DNA from 2 places in the Streptomyces sp. NPDC048441 genome. Region 1 is predicted to be linked to the other one. Evidence: predicted binding sites of a transcription regulator. Region 1 holds the regulator's gene; the other holds the start of a gene.
The links. Region 1 encodes HspR, which represses chaperone genes until heat shock. Its sites were predicted from a motif close to TTGAGNNNNNNNNNCTCAA; they were not measured.
Positions count from the first base shown of each region.

Region 2: a site for HspR is predicted at 1,935-1,953, ahead of lon (endopeptidase La). Genes of this name have one in related genera too.

Region 1 is NZ_JBICXM010000003.1:396,856-405,541, forward strand. It holds gene ACGFSB_RS09765 ((Fe-S)-binding protein) at 1-2,144, opposite strand, end outside; gene dnaK (molecular chaperone DnaK) at 2,488-4,374, shown strand; gene grpE (nucleotide exchange factor GrpE) at 4,371-5,096, shown strand; gene dnaJ (molecular chaperone DnaJ) at 5,139-6,353, shown strand; gene ACGFSB_RS09785 (heat shock protein transcriptional repressor HspR) at 6,355-6,804, shown strand; gene ACGFSB_RS09790 (hypothetical protein) at 6,899-7,402, shown strand; gene ACGFSB_RS09795 (DUF397 domain-containing protein) at 7,733-7,930, opposite strand; gene ACGFSB_RS09800 (DUF397 domain-containing protein) at 7,933-8,136, opposite strand; gene ACGFSB_RS09805 (DUF397 domain-containing protein) at 8,139-8,336, opposite strand; gene ACGFSB_RS09810 (DUF397 domain-containing protein) at 8,339-8,536, opposite strand; gene ACGFSB_RS09815 (helix-turn-helix domain-containing protein) at 8,546-8,686, opposite strand, start outside.
Region 2 is NZ_JBICXM010000014.1:34,837-43,522, reverse strand. It holds gene ACGFSB_RS29545 (response regulator transcription factor) at 1-72, opposite strand, end outside; gene ACGFSB_RS29540 (spermidine synthase) at 138-833, opposite strand; gene ACGFSB_RS29535 (rhomboid-like protein) at 1,004-1,792, shown strand; gene lon (endopeptidase La) at 1,976-4,393, shown strand; gene ACGFSB_RS29525 (lysozyme) at 4,487-5,329, opposite strand; gene ACGFSB_RS29520 (MarR family winged helix-turn-helix transcriptional regulator) at 5,615-6,118, shown strand; gene ACGFSB_RS29515 (protein phosphatase 2C domain-containing protein) at 6,281-7,126, opposite strand; gene ACGFSB_RS29510 (nitrate- and nitrite sensing domain-containing protein) at 7,484-8,686, shown strand, end outside.

The DNA of each region.
Region 1 (8,686 bases):
GCGCCGTCGTTTTTCTTGCCGTTGACGGAGTCGGTGAGCATGACGAGGCAGAAGGGGCAGGCGGTGGAGACGATGTCGGGGTTGAGGCTGAGTGCCTCGTCGACCCGCTCGGTGTTGATGCGCTTGCCGATCCGTTCTTCCATCCACATTCTGGCGCCGCCGGCGCCGCAGCAGAAGCCGCGTTCCTTGTGGCGGTGCATTTCCTGCTGGCGCAGGCCGGGGACGGCGGACATGATCTCGCGCGGCGGTGTGTAGATCTTGTTGTGGCGGCCCAGGTAGCAGGGGTCGTGGTAGGTGATGAGGCCCTCGACGGGGGTGACGGGGGTGAGTTTGCCCTCGTCGATGAGGTGCTGGAGCAGCTGGGTGTGGTGGATGACTTCGTAGTCGCCGCCGAGCTGGGGGTATTCGTTGGCGAGGGTGTTGAGGCAGTGGGGGCAGGTGGCGACGATTTTCTTCGCGGACTTCGGCTTCTTGGTCGCGGGGTCTTCGTCGTCCTCGCCGTAGGCCATGTTGAGCATGGCGACGTTTTCCTGGCCGAGCTGCTGGAACAGTGGCTCGTTGCCCAGGCGGCGGGCGGAGTCGCCGGTGCATTTCTCGTCGCCGCCCATGATGGCGAACGTGACGCCCGCCATGTTGAGGAGTTCGGCGAAGGCTTTGGTGGTTTTCTTCGCGCGGTCTTCGAGGGAGCCTGCGCAGCCGACCCAGTAGAGGTAGTCGATGTCGGTGAGGTCTTCGATGTCTTTGCCGACGACCGGGACTTCGAAGTCGAGTTCCTTGAGCCATTCCAGGCGCTGTTTTTTGGCGAGGCCCCAGGGGTTGCCCTTCTTCTCCAGGTTCTTGAGCATGGTGCCGGCTTCGGAGGGGAAGGCGCTCTCGATCATGACCTGGTAGCGGCGCATGTCGACGATGTGGTCGATGTGCTCGATGTCGACGGGGCATTGTTCGACGCAGGCGCCGCAGCTGGTGCAGGACCACAGGACGTCGGGGTCGATGACGCCGTTGTCCTGGGCGGTGCCGATGAGGGGCCGCTCGGCTTCCGCGAGGGCGGTGGCGGGCACGTCCTTGAGCTGTTCCGCTGTCGCCTTTTCGTTGCCTTCCAGGTCTTTGCCGCCGCCGGCGAGGAGGTAGGGGGCCTTGGCGTGGGCGTGGTCGCGCAGCGACATGATCAGGAGCTTGGGGGAGAGCGGCTTGCCGGTGTTCCAGGCGGGGCACTGCGACTGGCAGCGGCCGCACTCGGTACACGTACTGAAGTCCAGGAGCCCCTTCCAGGAGAACTGCTCGACCTGGGAGACACCGAAGACATCGTCCTCACCCGGGTCCTCCCAGTCGATCGGCTTGCCGCCGGACGTCATGGGCTGGAGCTCGCCGAGGGTCGTGGAGCCGTCCGCCTCGCGCTTGAACCAGATGTTCGGGAAGCCGAGGAAGCGGTGCCAGGCGACACCCATGTTCGTGTTGAGCGCGACGACGATCATCCAGATGAAGGACGTCGCGATCTTCACCATGGCGAAGAAGTACGTGAGGTTCTGCAGCGTGGAGAGATCCATGCCCCGGAACCACGAGACGAACGGGTACGAGATGAAGAACGACGCCTCGTAGCTGTCCACGTGGTGCTGGGCACCCTCAAGGGCGTGCAGCGTGAAGATGCAGACGCCGACGATGAGGATGACGGCCTCGACGAAGTACCCCTGGCCCTTCTTGGAGCCCGCGAAGCGGGACTTGCGGCCCGGCTTGTCGGGGTTGCTCAGCTGCCGGATGACGATCAGGGTCAGGATGCCGACCACCGTCATCGTGCCGATGAACTCGACGAAGATGTTGTACGGCGGCCATTCGCCGATGACCGGCAGCATCCAGTCGGCCTTGAAGAGCTGGCCGATGGCGTTGACGATCGTCAGGAGCAGCGTGTAGAAGCCCACCGCCACGAACCAGTGCGCGACACCGACGACGCCCCAGCGGTTCATACGCGTATGGCCCAGGAACTCCCTGGCCACGGTGAGGGTGCGCTGCACGGGCTGATCGGTGCGGGTGCCGGCGGGGACCGGCTGACCGAGCCGCATGTACTGGACGATCTGCACGATGGCACGGCCGAACAGCGCGACGCCGACCGCGATTAGGACCAGCGACACGATGATCGCGGCGAGTTGCATTTGGGGCTCCTCGGGCCTGCGAGGCGAACTATTACTAAGCGGTAACTTAGGTAGTCCGTCTGAGACTACCCACTTACTCAGCCGCACTGTAGCCAGGGCGGGGGTGATCTGCGTTGCTCAGGTGACCCTTGCCGCGTCGGGGCGCCCGAAGGGGCGCGGGGAACTGCGCGACCAGCCACAGCGGACCCGCAGTCGAGTGGATCGCGCTCAGTGAGGGGCCCCGACTTGCGCGTAAGGGCTGGATAAGAGTTGAGTCCCTCACGCTCAGCTCTGTTGACTCCAGCGAAGCGCTCATGCATCCTTGAGCCAGTTCCACTCAAGAAGTACATCTGGAGGAATCGAAATGGCACGTGCGGTCGGCATCGACCTGGGCACGACTAACTCTGTCGTCAGCGTTCTTGAAGGCGGCGAGCCCACCGTCATCACCAACGCCGAGGGCGCCAGGACCACGCCGTCCGTCGTCGCCTTCGCGAAGAACGGTGAGGTCCTGGTAGGCGAGGTCGCCAAGCGCCAGGCAGTCACGAACGTCGACAGGACCATCCGTTCGGTCAAGCGCCACATGGGCACTGACTGGAAGGTGGACATCGACGAGAAGGGGTTCAACCCCCAGCAGATCTCGGCGTTCATCCTGCAGAAGCTGAAGCGCGACGCGGAGTCCTACCTGGGCGAGAAGGTGGCCGACGCGGTCATCACCGTCCCGGCGTACTTCAACGACTCGGAGCGCCAGGCGACGAAGGAGGCCGGCGAGATCGCGGGCCTGAACGTCCTGCGCATCGTCAATGAGCCGACGGCCGCCGCTCTGGCGTACGGCCTCGACAAGGACGACCAGACGATCCTCGTCTTCGACCTCGGTGGCGGCACCTTCGACGTGTCCCTCCTGGAGATCGGCGACGGCGTCGTCGAGGTGAAGGCCACGAACGGCGACAACCACCTCGGTGGTGACGACTGGGACCAGCGCGTCGTCGACTACCTGGTCAAGCAGTTCAACAACGGCCACGGCGTGGACCTCTCCAAGGACAAGATGGCGCTCCAGCGCCTGCGCGAGGCGGCCGAGAAGGCCAAGATCGAGCTGTCGTCCTCCACGGAGACCTCGATCAACCTGCCGTACATCACGGCGTCCGCCGAGGGCCCGCTGCACTTGGACGAGAAGCTCACGCGCGCCCAGTTCCAGCAGCTCACGTCCGACCTTCTTGAGCGGTGCAAGAACCCGTTCAACAACGTCATCAAGGACGCGGGCATCCAGCTCTCCGAGATCGACCACGTCGTTCTCGTCGGTGGCTCGACCCGTATGCCCGCCGTCGCGGAGCTCGTCAAGGAGCTGACCGGCGGCCAGGACGCCAACAAGGGTGTGAACCCGGACGAGGTCGTCGCCATCGGCGCCGCGCTTCAGGCCGGTGTCCTCAAGGGCGAGGTCAAGGACGTCCTGCTCCTCGACGTCACCCCGCTGTCCCTCGGTATCGAGACCAAGGGAGGGATCATGACGAAGCTCATCGAGCGCAACACCACGATCCCGACCAAGCGCTCCGAGATCTTCACGACGGCCGAGGACAACCAGCCGTCCGTCCAGATCCAGGTGTACCAGGGCGAGCGCGAGATCGCGGCGTACAACAAGAAGCTCGGAATGTTCGAGCTCACCGGTCTGCCGCCCGCCCCGCGCGGTGTCCCGCAGATCGAGGTCGCCTTCGACATCGACGCCAACGGCATCATGCACGTGACGGCCAAGGACCTCGGCACCGGCAAGGAGCAGAAGATGACCGTCACCGGCGGCTCCTCGCTGCCGAAGGACGAGGTCGACCGTATGCGCCAGGAGGCCGAGCAGTACGCGGACGAGGACCACAAGCGCCGCGAGGCCGCCGAGTCCCGCAACCAGGGCGAGCAGCTCGTCTACCAGACGGAGAAGTTCCTCGCGGACAACGCGGACAAGGTTCCGGGTGACGTGAAGACCGAGGTCGAGTCCGCCGTCGAAGAGCTGAAGGAAAAGCTCAAGGGCGAGGACACGGCGGAGATCCGCACGGCCACCGAGAAGGTCGCGGCCGTCTCGCAGAAGCTGGGCCAGGCCATGTACGCGGACGCTCAGGGCGCGCAGGGTGCCGAGGGCGCTGCCCCCGGTCCCGAGGGCGCTGACGGCGGCGAGGGCCCGAACATGTCCAAGGACAAGGACGACGACGTGGTCGACGCCGAGATCGTCGACGACGAGAAGCCTGGTGACACGAAGGGCGGCGCCGCATGACCGAGGAGACTCCGGGCTTCGGCGACAACGCCGAGCAGCCTGACGTCCCCTCCGGCGCCACCCCTGATGACGCGGCGCCGCAGGCCGCCGAGCCCTCCACCGAGGAGGGCCCGGCGGCCCCGGCCGGGGACGCAGCAAGCAGTACAAAGAAGGGCCAGTCCGGTCAGTCGGCTCAGTCCGCTCAGGACGTGGGTCTGATCGCGCAGCTGGACCAGGTGCGTACGGCGCTCGGCGAGCGCACGGCGGACCTCCAGCGGCTCCAGGCGGAGTATCAGAACTACCGCCGTCGTGTGGAGCGGGACAAGGTGACGGTGAAGGAGATCGCCGCGGCGAACCTCCTCTCCGAGCTCCTCCCGAGCCTCGACGACATCGGCCGCGCGCGTGAGCACGACGAGCTGGTGGGCGGGTTCAAGTCGGTGGCGGAGGCCCTTGAGACGGTCGTCGCCAAGATGGGCCTCCAGCAGTTCGGCAAGGAGGGCGAGCCCTTCGACCCGACGATCCACGAGGCCCTGATGCACTCGTACGCACCCGACGTCACCGAGACGACGTGTGTCGCGATCCTGCAGCCGGGTTACCGCATCGGTGAGCGCACCATCCGCCCCGCGCGGGTGGCCGTGGCCGAGCCGCAGCCGGGTGCCCAGCCGGCCAAGGGTGACGAACCCGCCGAAGCCTCCGCCGATGCGGCGGAGGACAAGGAGACCGGTGGCCCGGACGAGGGCTGACGTAACGGTGTTGATGGTGAAGCGAGAGGAGGGACGTCGGGGATGAGTACCAAGGACTTCATCGAGAAGGACTACTACAAGGTTCTCGGCGTCCCCAAGGACGCCACCGAGGCCGAGATCAAGAAGGCGTACCGGAAGCTCGCCCGCGAGAACCACCCGGACGCCAACAAGGGGAACGCGAAGGCGGAAGAGCGCTTCAAGGAGATCTCCGAGGCGAACGACGTCCTCGGGGACCCCAAGAAGCGCAAGGAGTACGACGAAGCGCGTGCTCTCTTCGGCAACGGCGGCTTCAGGCCCGGCCCTGGGGCGGGCGGCGCCGGAGGTTCGTTCAACTTCGACCTGGGTGACCTCTTCGGAGGCGGCGCCCCGGGTGGCGGTGGACCGGGCGGTCCCGGCGGTGCGGGCGGCTTCGGGGGCGGTCTTGGTGACGTCTTCGGGGGCCTGTTCAACCGGGGCGGCACGGGCGCGGGCGGCACCGGCACGCGTACACAGCCAAGGCGCGGCCAGGACATCGAGTCCGAGGTCACGCTGAGCTTCACGGAGGCGGTGGACGGGGCCACGGTCCCGCTTCGCATGTCGTCCCAGGCGCCCTGCAAGGCCTGTTCCGGAACCGGCGACAAGAACGGCACACCGCGCGTGTGCCCGACGTGCGTCGGCACGGGCCAAGTCACGCGGGGAGGCGGCGGCGGTTTCTCCCTCACGGACCCCTGCGTGGACTGCAAGGGTCGTGGGCTCATCGCCCAGGACCCCTGCGAGGTCTGCAAGGGCTCTGGCAGGGCGAAGTCGTCACGCACGATGCAGGTGCGGATCCCCGCAGGAGTCTCGGACGGCCAGCGCATCCGCCTGCGCGGCAAGGGCGGCCCGGGTGAACGGGGCGGCCCGGCGGGCGACTTGTACGTCGTCGTGCACGTCGACACCCACCCGGTCTTTGGCCGCAGGGGCGACAATCTGACGGTGACGGTTCCGGTGACGTTCACGGAGGCGGCACTGGGCGGCGAGGTCAAGGTCCCCACGCTGGGCGGCCCTGCCGTGACCCTGAAGCTGCCTCCGGGCACGCCCAACGGTCGTACGATGCGGGCGCGGGGCAAGGGCGCGGTCCGCAAGGACGGTTCGCGGGGCGATTTGCTCGTGACGGTGGAGGTATCGGTTCCGACCGACCTCTCCGACTCGGCGAAGGAAGCCCTGGAGTCCTACCGCAAGGCGACTGCGGACGACGATCCGCGGGCAGAACTGTTCCAGGCCGCGAAGGGAGCATGAGATGGACGGCCGTCGTCGAAATCCGTACCAGTTGACCGACGAGACGCCGGTCTACGTCATCTCGGTGGCCGCCCAGCTGAGCGGCCTCCACCCGCAGACCCTGCGCCAGTACGACCGCCTTGGCCTCGTCTCCCCGGACCGCACACCGGGCCGGGGCCGCCGCTACTCCGCCCGCGACATCGAACTGCTGCGCACGGTGCAGCAGTTGTCGCAGGAGGAGGGCATCAACCTCGCGGGCATCAAGCGCATCATCGAGCTGGAACACCAGGTCGCGGCGCTGCAGTCGAGGGTGGCCGAACTGGCCTCGGCGGTCGAGGGGGCGGCCACCGCGATGCAGCAGCGCGAGGCGGCGGTGCACGCGTCGTACCGCCGTGACCTGGTCCCGTACCAGGATGTGCAGCAGGCGAGCGCGCTGGTGGTGTGGCGACCCAAGAGGTCGTCGGAGCAGTAGATTTCTGGATTTCGTACGCTCATGTAGGGGCCGGGAGGTGGCAACCTCCCGGCCCCTACGTTTCTTTTCTGCGGGGAAAGTGGGGGCGCGCGCCATGGCCATGGTGGGACTGTTCTGGATCGCCGAGGGCGACGTATACGTAGGCGCGAAGCCGTCGGGCCTGGCGGCCGGGGTGCGCCTGACGCCGGAGGGCGTGGTGGCCCTGGGCGACAGGCAGTCGGCGTTCTGGCTGTGGGACGAGGTGCGCGCGCTGACGATCGAGGACGCCCCGGTGAAGTCCCTCAAGCGCCAGGTGGGCGTCCTGGTGGACATGGCCCTGACGATGGGCCTCGGCGGCTCGGACGACGCACCGGCGATGACGGTACGGATCGCGACGGCCGGGGGTGACACGGACCTGTTGGCCTACACGGCGGCGGCAACGGGCTACTCCCAGACGGAGTACGACCTCTCCCTGGCCCTCCTGTCCCGCATGACGGAGGGCGAGGCAACCCTGCGGACCACGCTGGCGGCGATGGCGGAGTGGGGGCGGCGGCATGAGGGGGGCACGCCGAGGGCGGGGGAGCGGGAGGGGGTGCTGCGGGGGTGGGCGGAGGGGTGAGGGCCCTCTGGGAGTGTGCTGGATCCCGGTGGCTCGGGGGCTTTGGGGGCGTGGGTTTTGCGTGGCTTCCGGTGGCTCGGGGGCTTTGAGGACGTGGGTCCTGCTCGGCCTCCCGTGGCCCGGGGGCTTTGAGGCGCTGGGCCTGCCTGACTGCTGGGGGTGTCAGCTTCCGGCGGTCCAGGGGTGCCGCCGCGTCCCCACCCACCCGCCCCCGCCTGGCCGGGCAGCCCAGCCAGGGCTTCGGTGCACCGGTGGACACGGCGCCGGGGCCGTCCGGCTCTCCGCGTGACATTGCGACTTTCGCGCGACGCGGCAACACAGGAGCTCGGCTCAGCGTTGGGGTGCCTCGCGCTTCAAGTGCAGCAGGAGGGCGGAGAGCTGGGGCGGGGCGGTGGTCAGCTGTATGGCTGGGGTGTCGCTTTCGCGGAGGCGGAGTGTTCCGCCGGGGGCGGTGGCGAGGTAGAGGCATTCGCCCTCGGGGCCGCCGCTGAACGTGGACTTCTGCCATTGCCGGTCCGGTATGGGCATGGTTAGCCCTCCGTCAGTGCGGGGCTCTGCCTGATGTGGCCCATGAGCGCCGCGAGTTGAGTGGGCGCGGTAGCCAAGGTGACGGCTGGGGTGTCGCTTTCGCGGATGCAGATTGTTCTGTTGGGGGCGGTGGCGAGGTAGAGGCAGTCTCCTTCCGGGCCGCCGCTGAACGTGGACTTCTGCCATTGCCGGTCCGGTATGGGCATGGTTAGCCCTCCGTCAGTGCGGGGCTCTGCTTGATGTGGCCCATGAGCGCCGCGAGTTGAGTGGGCGCGGTAGCCAAGGTGACGGCTGGGGTGTCGCTTTCGCGGAGGCGGATGGTGCCGTCGGGGGCGGCAGCGAGGTAGAGGCACTCTCCCTGTGGGCCTCCGCTGAACGACGACTTCTGCCAGGTGAGCAGGTTCATGGTCAGCCCTCGGTTATCTGGGGGCAGCTCTTGATGTGGCGCAAGAGCGCGGAGAGTTGCGCTGTGTCGGTAGTCAGGATGATGCCAGGGGTGTCACTTTCGCGGAGGTGGATCGTTCCCTCGGTGGTGGTGGCCAGGTAGAGGCAGTTGCTCTCCGGGCCGCCGCTGAACGAGGACTTCTGCCAGTCCAGGCGGGGCATTCGAGGCTCCTAGAGCGTATAGAGCAGATGCTTGATCAGGGCCAACGAGTCCTTGACCGCGAGTTCCTTGGAAGAGGTGTCGTGCTCTGTCGTGATCGGCGCGACTGCGCTCCCCATTAGACGGTCGAACATAGTGTCGTACAAGGCAAG
Region 2 (8,686 bases), on a different contig from region 1:
CACCAGAACCCGGCGCTGGGCGCCCGGCATCGCCGCCGTCGCGCCGTTCTGGGAGGTGTGTGTCTGCTCCATCGCCCGCCCCTGACACTGATCGCTTGTGTTCGGTCAGCAGAGTACGGGTCGCGAAGGCACCTCGGCTACGCAGCCCTTACACCGAGATGAACCACGTCGGGTACGCCTCGGGCAACGGGGATCTCTTCCGTCCTTACCGCCTGGAACCCGGCATTCCGTAGAGCGTCGTCGAAAGCGGACGAGGGCTTGGCGGACCACACGGCGAGTACGCCGCCGGGGTTGAGGCGGGCCTGGCAGGCGGCCAGACCGGCTGGCGAGTAGAGGGAGTTGTTGCCGTCCGTCACCGTCCAGTCGGGCCCGTTGTCGATGTCCAGACAGAGCGCGTCATACGTTTCCGGGGCATGGGAAGGGGCATCCGAGCCGGAGACGTACGCGACAAGGTCTGTGTGCAGGATCTCCGTACGCGGATCGGCGAGCGCGGCGCCGGAGAGCTCGGCGAGCGGCCCTTCCCGATGCCAGTCGATGATGGCCTGCTCCCGCTCGACCACGGCGATACGCCCCCAGCGCGGGTCAGCGGCGGCATGGGCGAGGGAGAAGCCGACACCGAGGCCGCCGATGAGGAGGCCGGGTTTCGAGGGCCGGTCCAGGGCGTCGTACGCCGCGTCGATGAGCAGCCGCTCCGAGCGGCCGTCCGAGGTGTCCATGAGGAAGCAGCCGTTGGCGATGATCTGTAGCAGCGCACCGTGGCGCCGCAGTACGACTTCGCCGTACGGCCCCTCACGCCGGTCGATGACGACGGGGGTGGTGGTCTGGGTGTGCATGGCGGCCAGGGTAGGGGCCGTCAGGAGGGCCCGCCGGGAGGTTGGGACGATGGGGCGGACGCGGGTTCGGCCTGTGGGGTTGCTGTGATGTGCGTCTCACGTGGTGCGGGTCATAGACAATGCCGGAAAAATCGGCAAAGGGTTGGCCGGGACATGTGGTTGGCCGGGACATGGCCGGGACGGAAGGAGCGCCTCACGTGCACCGGAGTGCGTCGGCTGCCCCCACGGCACCGGACGAGAGGGCCGTGCCCGGCCTGGACGGCATCCCCCGCCAGCGTGGGCCTCAGCCGGTCGCCCCCAGGACGTATGAGGCATCCCGGGCGGATGCCTCACCCGCCCGGCGCCGCCCGCGTCTGTGGCGCCTGCTTCCGACTCCGGCCGGTACGCCGTTCACGTTCGGATACGCGGCCGTCCTCGCCGTCACCTCACTCCTTACGCAGTACGCCGACCCGTCCTTGATCGCGACCCTGCACCAGCACTCGAGCACGGACGTGGCCCATCTGACGCAGGAGCCGGTGCTCGTCCTGGTGGCGAGCGCGCTGTGGATAGCGGGCGGCATCGCCTCGCCCTACGCGATCGGCTTCCTGCTGGTTCTCACGGCCCTGGAGCGCCGCATCGGCGCACTGCGCACCGCCGGTGTCTTCCTGCTCGGCCATGTAGTGGCGACCCTCGCGACCGAGGTCCCGGTCGGCTTCTCGGTCCTGGCGGGCCACCTGCCCGACAGCTCCCTGCACCGCCTCGACTACGGCATCAGCTTCGGCGTCGCGGCGAGCGTCGGCGCGCTGGCGGGCCTGTTCAGGCCGTGGCTGCGGTGTCTTGTGATCGCCGGGTTCGGCGGAATGCTGATCGACGACCTCATCGCGTTCACGGACCCGATGACCAACTGGGGCCATCTCCTGGCCCTGTCGATCGGCGTCGCCACGTGGCCGCTGGTGCGACGGTGGCGTCAGTCCGCTTGACGGTGCCGTGCGGGTGTCGACCCGCATCGACCCGCATCGACACGCATCGACCTGTATCGATCCGTGCCAACCCGTATCGACCCGTGTCGAAGTGATCGCTCACAGCGAACATCCCCGGGGAACATTCAAGAGCTCATGAGCATTGAGTCGGTATAGCTCAACTTGAATGCCGAAAGGGAGATCATGACTTCTGAGTCCAAGGCGTCCACACCACTTACGCTGCCCGTGCTGCCGCTCGACGACGAAGTTGTCCTGCCCGGCATGGTGGTTCCGTTCGACCTGTCCGACGCCGATGTGCGCGCCGCCGTGGAGGCCGCCCAAGCGGCAGCCCCCTCCGTTGGTAGTGGCAGCAAGCCGCAGGTCCTTCTTGTTCCGCGTATCGACGGGACGTACGCGTCGACCGGTGTCCTCGGCACCGTCGAGCAGGTCGGCCGGCTCTCCGACGGCGACCCGGGCGCCCTCATCCGCGGCCGCGGCCGCGTGCGGATCGGTGCTGGTACGACCGGGCCGGGTGCCGCGCTCTGGGTGGAGGGGCTCAAGGTCGACGAGACCGTGCCCGACCCTGTTCCCGGCGCTGTCGCCGAGCTGGTCAAGGAGTACAAGGCCCTGGCCACCAGCTGGCTGAAGAAGCGCGGGGCCTGGCAGGTCGTGGACCGCGTACAGGCGATCGAGGACGTCTCCGCCCTTGCCGACAATTCCGGCTACTCACCTTTCCTCTCCAGCCAGCAGAAGGTGGAGCTTCTCGAGACGGACGACCCGATCGCCCGCCTGAAGCTCGCCACCGAGCAGCTGCGCGAGCACCTCGCCGAGCAGGACGTCGCCGAGTCCATCGCCAAGGACGTACAGGAAGGCGTCGACAAGCAGCAGCGCGAGTTCCTGCTGCGGCGCCAGCTCGACGCCGTGCGCAAGGAGCTGCGTGAGATCAACGGCGAGCAGGACGGAGAGGAGTCCGACGACTACCGCACCCGTGTCGAGGCCGCCGACCTCCCCGGACACGTCCGTGAGGCCGCTCTCAAGGAAGTCGACAAGCTGGAGCGGTCCAGCGACCAGTCGCCCGAGGGCTCCTGGATCAGGACCTGGCTGGACACCGTCCTCGAACTCCCCTGGAACGAGCGGACCGAGGACGAGTACGACATCAAGGGCGCCCAGAACGTCCTCGACGCCGAGCACGCGGGCCTCCAGGACGTGAAGGAGCGCATCACCGAGTACCTCGCCGTACGCAAGCGGCGCGCGGACCGGGGCCTCGGGGTCGTCGGTGGTCGCCGCGGCGGCGCCGTGCTCGCCCTCGTCGGGCCTCCCGGCGTCGGCAAGACCTCCCTCGGCGAGTCCGTCGCGCACGCCATGGGGCGCAAGTTCGTGCGGGTCGCCCTCGGCGGCGTACGCGACGAGGCGGAGATCCGCGGACACCGTCGTACATACGTGGGGGCGCTGCCGGGACGGATCGTGCGGGCCATCAAGGAGGCCGGGTCCATGAACCCGGTCGTGCTGCTCGACGAGATCGACAAGGTGGGCTCCGATTTCCGCGGCGACCCTGCCGCCGCCCTCCTCGAAGTCCTCGACCCGGCGCAGAACCACACCTTCCGCGACCACTACCTGGAGGTCGAGCTCGACCTGAGCGACGTCGTCTTCCTGGCGACGGCGAACGTCATCGAAGCCATCCCCGAGGCGCTGCTCGACCGTATGGAACTGGTCAGGCTCGACGGCTACACCGAGGACGAGAAGGTCGTCATCGCCCGCGACCACCTGCTCCCGCGCCAGCTGGAGCGGGCAGGGCTCCAGACGGACGAAGTGACCCTGGACGAGAGCGCGTTGCGCAAGCTCGCGGGGGAGTACACGCGGGAAGCGGGCGTACGCAACCTGGAGCGGTCCGTCGCGCGGCTGCTCCGCAAGGTCGCGGCGAAGCACGAACTCGGCGAGCAGGAGCTGCCGTTCACCGTGTCGGACGCGGATCTGCGGGCGCTCATCGGGCGGCCGCACCACGTGCCCGAGTCCGCGCAGGACCCGGCCGAGCGGCGCACGGCGGTGCCGGGCGTGGCGACCGGGCTCGCGGTCACCGGCGCGGGAGGCGATGTCCTCTTCGTCGAGGCGTCACTCGCCGATCCGGAGACCGGCGCGGCGGGCCTGACCCTGACCGGTCAGCTCGGCGACGTGATGAAGGAGTCCGCGCAGATCGCACTCTCCTTCCTGCGCTCGCGCGGCGCCGAACTGGAGCTGCCCGTCGCCGACTTGAAGGAACGCGGCGTGCACATCCACTTCCCGGCGGGCGCGGTCCCCAAGGACGGGCCGAGCGCGGGCGTCACCATGACGACCGCCCTCGCGTCGCTGCTCAGCGGACGGCTCGTCCGTACGGATGTGGCCATGACCGGCGAGGTCTCGCTGACCGGGCGCGTCCTGCCGATCGGCGGCGTCAAGCAGAAGCTGCTCGCCGCGCACCGCGCCGGGATCACCACAGTGATCATCCCGAAGCGGAACGAGGCCGACCTGGACGATGTCCCGGCGGAGATCCTGGAGAAGCTGGACGTGCACCCCGTCACGGACGTCCGCCAGGTGCTCGAACTCGCCCTGACGGAGGCTGAGTTGAGGGTTCCGGCCGCCGCGTAAGGGCTGGACGTACTGCGGGCCCGGGTCCCATCGCCTTTCGGGACCCGGGCCCGCGGTGCGTCCGCGTGCGTTCACGTGCGTCCAGGGGGTCGCTCAGCCGTTGGCGAGCGCCACCACCCTGTCCAACGCGCCGTTGAACTTGTTGTGGTCCCCGACCGTCGGGCCCGTCGAGGTGTACTGCCACATCGTCTGGAAGCCCCATCCGGCGGGCAGTTCGCCCGGAGCGCTGGCGTAACGGGCGATCCAGAGCGGGTTGTTGGCGGCGAAACCGCCGTAGTTGCCCGTGCACTGCTTCCACCAGCTGGTGGCCGTGTAGATCACGGCGTGGCGCCCGGTGCGCGACTTGTACTGGTTCAGGAAGTCACGGATCCAGGTGACCATCGCGGACTGGGACTTGCCGAAGCAGGCGGCCCCGTACGGGTTCCACTCGATGTCGAGCGCCCCGGGCAGCGTCTTGCCGTCCTTGGACCAGCCACCGCCGTTGTCCACGAAATAATTGGCCTGGGTGGCGCCGCCGGTGGTGTCGGGTGTGGCGAAGTGGTAGGAGCCGCGGATCATGCCCACGTTGTACGAGCCGTTGTACTGCTGGGCGAAGTAGGGGTTCTTGTACGACGTGCTCTCCGTCGCCTTCACGTAGGACCATTTCACGCCGCTGTTCCAGAGCGTCGACCAGGAGACGTTGCCCTGGTGGCTGCTGACGTCGACGCCTTCGGTCTGTACGGCGTCGCTGCCGGGCGGCAGACTGCCCTGCCCGTCGTGCTCGATGACGCCCTGGCCCATACGGGCGGAGCCGCGGGGCGGTATGTCGTCCCCGCCGGCGGCCTGTGCGGCGCCTGGCAGGGTGATGAGGAGGGAGAGGGCGGAGAGGACTGAGAGCAGGATTCCGGCCGCTGACCAGCGCGAGCGGCGGGGCGTTCCGGGTCTGTGCACGGGCATGTGCGTGCCTCCGAAGGCCTCGGTTGAGCTCCATGAGGTCGATGGAGCTCGTGGGGGGACCTGTCGACATGTAGTGGTGTGAACATGTCATCTACGACGCTACGCACGTAGACCCGTGGCTGGGAAGGGGGCCCGGCGTCTGCCGTTGGTCTACTCCTTCGGCGACGTCCTCGGCGTGGACCTGCGGTGCGTTACGAAATACTGGCGGAGCTGCGGCGACGGCGGCCTGCGCCGAGCGGGGCGGGAAACCTCCAGAAACCTGATGAACCGGAAAGAAAGCGTGCCATGGGTGCTGAAGTGCACGAGGGCGAGAACGACGGTGGAGCCGACGGGAGCAGGGCGGGCGTGAACAGGCTGGTCGACCGTGAGTTCCTCTCCCTCGAGCGGGAGTTGACGCTGCTCCTGCGCCGGGCGCGTGCCTCGTCCGGCGAGATGGCACGCCAGGTCCACCCCGATCTGGAGCCCGCCGCGTACGGACTCCTGGTCTGCCTCGACGACTCGGGCCCACAGCGGGCCACGGCTCTGGCCGCGTACATCGGCGTGGGCAAGGCGACGATGAGCCGTCAGCTGCGGGCCCTGGAGGACCTGGGGCTCGTCGCCCGCGAGCCCGACCCCGCCGATGGCAGGGCCTGGCTGGTCCGCCTCACGGAGGAGGGCGGCACGCGGTTCCGCGAGGTGCGGGCGGGGCGCAGGGAACGCTACGTCCGGCAACTGTCCGGCTGGGACCGCTCCGAGGTAGCGGAACTGGCCCGCTTGCTACGCCAGCTGAACGACTCAGCAGAGTCCTGAGACCCCGGCAGGGGCGTCAGCGGGTGCGCTGTGGCTGGGCGGTGCGCAGCTCCCCGCGCCCCCTACGGAGCCCCGGCCGGTTTGGGATCTGCGGGTCGCCCGTGGCTTGTCGCGCAGTTCCCCGCGCCCCTTGCGGGCCCCCTCCCGGTGGGGAGAGCCCCCTCAAAACTCCGCATAGACGACCGCCGCATCATCATGCCGCTTCCCCCGAGGGAACCCCGCCCCCTCCGGATCTCCCCGCTCCAACTCCCGGACCCGGTCCACCAGCCGTTGCGGCCCATCCTTCCGCAGCAGCTCGAAGCACTGGGCCCAGTCACCCTCCCGGAACGTCTCCACCCAGCGGCCCACCCCGTCCGTCAGGGCCGCCACCGCCGTCACGTCGGAGCGCCGCCGCTCGCCGGTGACCGCCCGTGCCGCCGCCGAAGGGTCCGCGGCGGCAGTGAAGAAGCCGTCCTCCGCGTTCCGCAGGGCCTCGACGGCCGCCCCGTACGCACGGCCCGCCACCTCACGCTCGGCCGAGCCCCGCGGCAGCGCCCGCACCGCGTCGCGCATCTCGCGGATCCTCGGCGGCAGTTCCGCGAGGCGTTCGTCGAGTACGGGCGTGACCTGGCCGTCCGGGCCCGCCATCAGGAGCGCGGAGTCCGACAGGACCAGGTACTCGACCCGCTCGTCGCCCCAACGCACCAGAACCACGGTGGCCTGAGGCGTACGCGGGTGAGAAAGGTCACAGGTTTGACGATGGGCGTCCGCGGTGCGCGCGATCGCCGCCGCGAGGGTCTCGGAGAGCGTCATATCCCGCCGTGAAACGGACAGTTCACCCAGTGCGCCCCCGAGTCGCGCCGTGAACCAAGGGACGGAATGCAGACAGCCGTCATCTCCGGCAGGCGGAGTCACCCCGTCCAGAAGGATGAGTGATCCGCCCTGTCCGGCCGCGGGAAGCATGACCGCGGCGTAGTCCTCGTTGGGGCGTGCGGGGTCACCTGGCTCGGTGGCGAGTTCGATACGCATTCGGTCAGTCTGCACGAGGCCTTCACAAGGTCATCCGAAGGTCGCGAGAACGCGAGAGTTGGCCCGGACCAGCAGGTCAGGCGCCGGATTTCAGTCGGAATGATCACTTCCGGCGGCGTGTGGCGGCGCATCCTGCCAAAGCCTGCGGGCGACGTCCAACCGGCGCACCGAGGTGGCGGGATTCGGCCCAAGTCGGGACTTGCTTGCCAACTCCCTGCCGATGTTCACTCCTTCGGGTGGCCAGGCATGTGATGCGCGACTGCCACCCATCGGCACTGGAAGGGTCAGGAGCCGTGCCGGGGGGCGCGTGTGTTGACGGATCGTCACCCGGGGCCCTGGGCAGACGAAGAAACAAGAATGCGAGCACCGGTGCAGAAGATGCGGCCTGGGCGCAAGGGCAAGCAGACGGCTCCTGACGGGGCCACGCCGGACGCGACCACCCCTACAGAGCGCTCGCCCGAGCACACGGCGGCAGGTGCGGCAGGTACCGCGGCGGGAGAGAACGCGGGAGAGCACACAGCCCCCGGCCTGACGCCTCCTGACGGCCCGAAGCCTGCGGAGAACGCCCCCGAGCCGGGCCCCGCGAAGCCCTCGAAGCCCGGGGAGTCCGCCGCCTCCGGGGAGTCCGCCGCCTCCGGAAAGTCCGCCGGCTCCGCGAACGCTGCCAGCTCCAAGCCCACCGCCCGCGTACGCAATCGGCTCATCGTCGCCGTAGCCGTCGTGGCCGCCGCCATCGCCGGGGCCGGAGCGCCCGCCATCGTCGCCGCGTCAGGTCAACTGAGCGACGCACAGAACCTGGTGACGCTCGCTGAGCGCACCCAGGACGCCGTGTCCCTCGGCCACTCGCTGGCCGACGAGCGCGACGAGGTCACATCGTTCATCGCGGCGGGCCGCCCGCAGGGCAAGGGGCTCTCCGAGAGCCGCAGCGCCCGCGTCGACCGCCAGGTCGCCGAGCTGCGGACGGTCGACGGGCCGCTGTCCCTGCGCAGCGAACTCGACAACATCGGCGCCGTCCGCAGAGCGGCGCTCACCGGCAAGAGCACTGCTCTCGAAGCGCACATGGCGTACTCCGGCGTCATCACCGAACTGCACAGCCTCACCCGCAAACTCGCCGAGCGGACGCCCGCCCGCGCAGGCTCGGGCGCGTACGCGCTCTCCGACTTCGACCACGCCGTCGAGCAGGCGGCAAGCGCCCGCGGCCTGCTCCTCGCCGCCCTCGCCGTCCCGCGCTCCACGGAGACGAGCACCACCGTCGACCCCGTCACCGGCCTGCCCAAGACGGTGGTCGACGAGTCGCCCGCCGGAAGCAAGAGCCGCGACGGCCTCAGTGCCGCCGCCCAGCAGGCCCACCTCCGGGAACAGGCGGCCCTCGCCGACTTCCACGACGCGGCCACGGACAGCGCCCGCGGCACGTACGACTCGACGGTCACGGGCAGCGAGGTGACGACGGCCGAGAAGTACCTCTCCCGCCTCACCGATCAGCCCACGCTCTCCACCGCCGAGCAGGGCTACGACCGTAAGAACCTCGACACCGCGCTCTCCGCCCGTATCGAGATGATG